DNA from 2 places in the Duganella sp. S19_KUP01_CR8 genome. Region 1 is predicted to be linked to the other one. Evidence: riboswitches for the same ligand, from Rfam matches in the RefSeq annotation. Region 1 holds a riboswitch; the other holds the start of a gene.
The links. Region 1 has a riboswitch for cobalamin ahead of V6M89_RS29610 (TonB-dependent receptor domain-containing protein). Riboswitches for the same ligand answer to the same signal wherever they lie in the genome.
Positions count from the first base shown of each region.

Region 1 (3,211 bases):
CGGCGCACGCTGGCGTTGAACAGGTTGTCGCCGCGCCGGGCGTTGTACGAAGCCGCGAGGGAGTTGGTGGTGCGCTGCGGATTGTTCAATTTGAAGCCGTTGGTCTCGACTTCTTCCTTGCGGTGGTCGTACAGCAGTTGCAGCACGTCGGCGCCGATCTGGACGTCATTCTGCCAGGTGAAGGTGCTTTGCTTGGTGTTGATCTGCGAGTAGCCCGATGCCAGGGCGCTGGTGTAGGTGGCACCTTCGTCCTTGGTCTGCGAATACTGGACCAGGCTTTCCCAGCCTGGCAGGATCTGGTTCTTGCTGTAGATGGCGGCGTTTTCAAGCTTTGCCTTCGAGCGTGTATCGTAGGACGAGGAACCGCTGTCATACTGGGACTTGAGTTTGCTCTGCAGGAGTAGCGTACCGATTTCGTGGCCTTCCGCCAGACGCAGGCTGATTTGACCTGCCGCATTTTCGCGGTCATAGCCATCCTTGTCGGCGTTGTAGGAGAGGCTGCCAGGACGGGTGGACGAGAAGCCATCCGATTTTTCCTTGCCGGCGCTGATCGCATAGCTGATGCTGTGTTCACCGCCGGTGGCGCCGGAGACGGATACATCGCCTTCGCGGGTGTTGTCGGTGCCGTAGCCGGCGAAGGCGGTGAACGCCGGCGCGCCCTGGCCCTTCTTGGTGAAGATCTGGATCACGCCGCCGATGGCGTCGGCGCCGTACAGGGAGCTCAGTGGGCCGTAGACGATCTCGATATGGTCGATGGCGGTCAGCGGAATGGCGCTCCAGTTGGCGGCGCCGGTGGTCGACGAGCCGATACGCACGCCGTCGACCAGCACGAGGTTCTGGTTGCTGTTGGCGCCGCGGATAAACACGGTGGCATTGGTGCCGGAGCCGCCGTTGCGGGCGATCTCGATGCCGCGCTGGCGTTGCAGCAGGTCGACGATGGAGCCGGCGCCGGATTCGGCGATCTGTTCGGCGCTGATGGTGATGCTATCGCTGATCACGTCGGCCAGGGCCTGCGGACTGCGGGTGGCGGTGACCAGCACGGTGCCCGCGATTGGTTCTGCGTGCGCGCAGGAGGCGGCCATTGCCAGCGCCAGCGACGTCAGGGCCGCGGGACGGGAAATACGAAGGGTCATGATGTAATTTTTCTGTTAATAGCAACCGGCCGACGTCCCCGTGGGCCAGATTGAACAAAAGCGGAGAATTGAGAGACGCGTGTTCGCGCACATCCCGATCGCTCGCTTCCACCTGATTTGGCCGGTATCCGGGCTGGCAAGTTAGACCACCTCACCTTCCCATGCAGAGCACAGTGGTTTGTCAGAGGAGGTTTGTCGCGCATCAGCTGCGACACTTGCTTACCGTTGCGGGGGCAGCACACGTGGGCCTTGGTCGATTGAACCAGGAGCTTCGTGTTTCCCGTTTAACTGCGCATCTGGACAGACGCGCGAGCACCAAAACCCGGTCATTATACGGGTTTGTGCGGCGGCGGTCATGGGGCGGCGGTTTAGTTTTGCAGTACCAGCGTGGCGCCGTAGGCGATTTGATGCGGATGGAGGGCGGCTTGCAGCGCCATCTCGGCGGGCGCCAGGCCTGCGTGGCGGGCCGACAGCAGGCGCATCGCGCCGGCGTGGCAGATCACGATGGCGTCGCGCTGCTGGCGCTGGAGGTCGGCGTAAAAGGCGGCGATGCGGTCGGCCATTTGCAGCACGCTTTCGCCGCCGCCGGGGTGGTAGTTGACCAGGTCCGCGGCCCAGGCGTCGATGCCGGCGCGCGGGATATCGTCCCAAGGGCGCAGTTCCCAGTCGCCAAAATCGATCTCCACGATGCGTGCATCCAGCAGCGGTGCGGGGGATAGCAGCGGCGCCGCCAGTTGTGCCGCCAATATGGCGCAGCGCTGCAGCGGGCTGCTATATAGGGGGAGGCCTTGGGGGAGTGTGGCCGACAAGGTGGCCATCGTTTGCGCCAACTGGTCGGGCGCCACGGCGAGATCGCTGCGGCCGTAGCAGACGCCGGGGGCGATCAGCGGTTGCGGATGGCGGACCAGTATGAGCCGCATGGCGTTACCAGGGCAGGGCGCCGTGGCGCATGCTGGCCAGTACGCACAGGTAGAACGCCACTTCGCTCAGCTGCTGCACCGCGCCGAGGCAGTCGCCGGTATAGCCGGCGATGCGGCGGACGAATTTGCGGGCCAGCCAGACGGTGGCAATGGCGGCGGCGATGACGCCCGTAGCCAGCGCGGTCCACGTCAGCCATCCGCAGGCGATCATCGCCAGCGCTGGAATGGCGGCGCTGGCGATGGCCAATGCGAATTCGGCGCCGCTCATCTTTTGCGCCAGCGGTTTGGCCTTGCCTTCGGCGCGGGCGTAGTCGAGGCGCCAGATCAGCGAGGTGGCCATTAGCCGCGACAGCGGATGGGCGACGAACAGCGCTGCAATCGCCTCCATCGGTGGCAGCATGGACAGCGTCACGACCTTGGTGGCGAGCAGGCAGGTTATGCCGATGGCGCCGTATGCGCCGATGCGCGAGTCCTTCATGATTTCCAGTACGCGCTCGGGCGTCATGCCGCCGCCGAAGCCGTCGCACATGTCGGCAAAGCCGTCTTCATGGAAGGCGCCGGTGGCGTAGATGCCGGCGGCGGTAGACAGCAGCACGGCGACCGGAGCGGGGAGGAGCCATGCGGTCAACGCATACACGCCGGCCGTGATGGCGGCGACCACCACGCCGACCAGCGGAAAGTACCGTGACGCCTGGTTCAGCCACGCAGGATCGAAACCCACCCAGGTGGGAATCGGCAGGCGGGTGAAGAACTGGAGCGCGGTGAAGAACAGGCGTAGTTGGTGCACGGCGCTTACTCGGACTTTTCGCTGACGTGGGCCGATTCGAACGTGGCCATCTGGTTCAGGAAATTGACCGACGCATGCAGCAGCGGCAGCGCCAGCGCGCAGCCGGTGCCTTCGCCCAGGCGCAGGCCCAAATTCAGCAGCGGCTTCGCGCCCAGCGCATCAAGCATCTGCTGGTGGCCGGTTTCGTCGGAGCAGTGCGCGAAGACGCAGTAGTCCAGGATGGCCGGCTGCACGCGGGCCGCTACCAGCAGTGCGCTGGTGACGATGAAGCCGTCGATCAGCAGCACCTTGCGCAGCTCGGCCGCTTTCAACATGGCGCCGGCCATCATGGCGATTTCCAGCCCGCCGAAGGTGGCCAGTACGTCCAGCGG
Region 1 is NZ_JAQQPR010000053.1:943-4,153, reverse strand. Features, by position in the region: gene V6M89_RS29610 (TonB-dependent receptor domain-containing protein) at 1-1,133, opposite strand, end outside; cobalamin riboswitch at 1,236-1,468, opposite strand; gene V6M89_RS29605 (histidine phosphatase family protein) at 1,502-2,053, opposite strand; gene V6M89_RS29600 (adenosylcobinamide-GDP ribazoletransferase) at 2,058-2,840, opposite strand; gene cobT (nicotinate-nucleotide--dimethylbenzimidazole phosphoribosyltransferase) at 2,846-3,211, opposite strand, start outside.

Region 2 (3,211 bases), on a different contig from region 1:
AACGTCGGCAAGTCGACCCTGATGAACGCGCTGCTCAAGCGCAAAGTGGCCAAGGTCGGCGACGAGCCGGCGGTGACCAAGCAGCAGCAGAAGCTTTACCTGGACAAGAACACCATCCTGGTCGACACGCCGGGCATGCTGTGGCCGAAGATCGCGCTGCCGAGCGACGGCTTGATGCTGGCCGCCAGCCACGCGATCGGCTCGAACGCGCTGATCGAGGAGGAAGTGGCGGTGTTCCTGGCCGACGAGATGCTGAAGACCTACCCGCAGCTGCTGGTGGCGCGCTACGGCTTCAAGGATATCGAGAGCTTCGACGGCATCGCGGTGGTGGAGGGCGTGGCGGCCAAGCGCGGCTTCCGCCAGAAGGGTGGCGACCTCGATTTCGAGAAGGCCTCGCATACCTTCCTGGGCGACTACCGCAGCGGCATCCTGGGCCGCATCTCGCTGGAGACGCCGGCCAGCCGCAAGGGCCGGCTGGAAGTGCACGACGCCGAGATGGCCGTCAAGAACGCCGAGAAAGCCGCCATCGCCGCCGCCAAGGCCGCCGACTACGCCAACGGCAAGCGCGGCACCTAGTACCCAACCCGCAGAGCCGAGCAGGGGTCGGACCCCCTACGGGGTCCGACCCCGCGTCCGCATTGCGGGGTGGCAGCCCGACTAGCCGAAACGGAAGCTGGTCACGGCCAGCGATCCCATGAACGCATCCTCGTGGTAGGGCACGGCCGCCGCGTCGTTCTCCGCCGCGCCCAAGGCCACCATCAACGGCAGCAAATGCTCCTCGCGCGGATGCGCCATGCGCGCGGCCGGCGCCTGTTCCCATTCCAATAGCTGCGCCGCGCGTTCCTGCGGCGGCAGCGCCATGGTCGCGCGCAGCCAGCCGTCGAAGGCGTGCGAGGCCGCCGCGCCCTGCGCGTTGAAGGCGCGCAGGTTGTGGTAACTCAGCCCACTGCCGACGATCAGCACCCCCTGCTCACGCAAGGGCGCCAGCAAACGGCCCACTTCCAGATGCGTCAACGGATCGAGGCCGCGCTTGAGCGACAGCTGCACGATGGGCACGTCCGCATTCGGATAGATCGGGTACATGGCGCTGAAGGTGCCGTGGTCGAAGCCGCGCTGCGCATCCAATTGCGCCGGGAAGCCGCCCGCATCGAGCAACTGCTGGACCTGCGCCGCCAGCTCCGGCGAACCCGGCGCGCTGTACCGCACCTCGTAGGTGTGTGGCGGGAAGCCGCCGTAGTCGTAGATCATCGGCGGTTTGGCCGACGACGACAGCATGAAATCACGCTCCTCCCAATGCGCGGTAATCACCAGCACCGCCTTCGGCGTCACGCCGAGCTGGCGCGGAATGTCGCGCAGCGAGGCGTCCAGCTGGCCGTACAGATGGCCCACCTGGTCCATCATGAACGGCCACGGGCCGCCGCCGTGGGACAGGAAATAGGTTGGCAATGCAGTCATGGAAAGCTCCGGTTTGAGTATGACCTCACTATAAGGACCGTAGCCGTTGCGATCAATGCACGAAATGTAGATAGGTCCTATCTAAAAAGTTAATGATCCGGGGCACGCGCGTATAATGCCGGGGTTCTGGTGCTTGCCCATGTGCTCACATGCGCAGTTAAACGGGAAACACAAGGCCGCCCGCGCAGACAGCGCGACGGCCAAGGTGTGCTGCCCCCGCAACGGTAACGCAAGGCTGCTGCAGCCTTGCCAGCCCGGATATCGGCCAGACTGGGGGAAGCCCGCGTGGCTTCCGTACACTTCCAGCCTGCGGGGACGCGGGCGGATGTCTCTTTTGAAAATGACCTGACATGCAATCCTCCGCCTTCCAACCGCGCCTGCTGGCCGCCGCCGTCTCCCTGTGCTTTGCCGCCGCCGTTCCCGCCGCCGCCCAGATATCCGAGGCGCTCGCGCCGATCGTCATCACCGGCTCGCGTTTCGACGCCAACGCGGCGCTGACGCCGATCGGGGCCATCGTCATCAGCGCTGAAGACATCCAGCGCTCCGGCGCCAACGACGTCAACACCGCGATCCGCAAAGTGGGCGGCGTGTACGGCCGCCAAAGCCTGGACGGCAGCCCGGACTTCAGCCTGGACCTGCGCGGCTTCGGCTCCAACAGCAGCCAGAATATGGTGATCGTGCTGGATGGCGTGCGCCTGTCGGAAAATGAACTGAGCAACGCCATCCTGTCGACCATCCCGATCGACACCGTGGACCACATCGAAATCACGCGCGGCGGCGCCAGCGTGTTATACGGCGACGGCGCCACCGGCGGCGTGATCAACATCGTCACCAAGCGCCCGGTCAAGAACAGCCGCCGCGGCAGCGTGTTCGTCGAGGGCGGCCAGTTCCGCGCCGGCGAAGCGCGCGTGTCCGGCTTCCAGGCCTGGGACGGCTTCGCCGCCGACGCCACGCTGGACACCCAGCGCACCGACAACTACCGCGACAACAATGAGTTCAAACACACCCACTTCAGCGGCGGCGCCCAGTGGTTCGACAACGCCGGCCGCGCAGGCTTCCGCTACGAAGGCGCGCGCCAGGACATGCGCCTCCCGGGTTCGTTGAGCGAGGAGGCGTACAACGCCAATCCACGCAAGGCCAGCACCCCCGACGATTACGCCAAGCTCGATAGCGACCGCTTCACCGCCTTCGGCCAGCGCCGCATCGGCGCCTACGAACTGGCGGCCGACCTGTCGTACCGCAAGAAGACGGTGGAATCGGCTTACAACTTCGGCGGCCCGCCGTCGATCGCCACCTACGACAGCAAGCAAACCCAGTTCTCGCCGCGCGTGCGCCGCCTGGGCGAGATCGGCGGCCTGCTGAACGAGCTGGTGGCCGGCTTCGACTGGACCGTCTGGAACCGCACCGCCACCACCAGTGCGCGGTACTCCGCGGCCGATGCGACGCAGCATTCGAAAGCCCTGTACGTCCGCGACGAACTGCGTTTCGACGCCGCCCATGAAGGCCGCGTATCGGCCGGCGCGCGCCGCGAGATCTTCAACAAGGACTTCAGCGATCCGCTGAACGGCTTTGGCAGCAAGGCCTACAAAGTGACGCAAGGCCTGAACGCATGGGAGCTGCAAGCGAGCTACATGCCGGTCACTCACCTGACCGTGTATGGCAAGGCAGGCCAGAGCTATCGTGTCGCCAACTCCGATGAGAACTCGCTGACGCCGAACTACAACAAGCCACTGTTGTCGCAGCAGTCGCACGATCT
Region 2 is NZ_JAQQPR010000019.1:15,267-18,477, reverse strand. Features, by position in the region: gene ylqF (ribosome biogenesis GTPase YlqF) at 1-576, shown strand, start outside; gene V6M89_RS19290 (DODA-type extradiol aromatic ring-opening family dioxygenase) at 658-1,455, opposite strand; cobalamin riboswitch at 1,566-1,739, shown strand; gene V6M89_RS19285 (TonB-dependent receptor) at 1,806-3,211, shown strand, end outside.
Region 2: it holds a riboswitch for cobalamin, as region 1 does, so the genes downstream of both, V6M89_RS19285 (TonB-dependent receptor) here and V6M89_RS29610 (TonB-dependent receptor domain-containing protein) in region 1, are expected to answer to the same signal.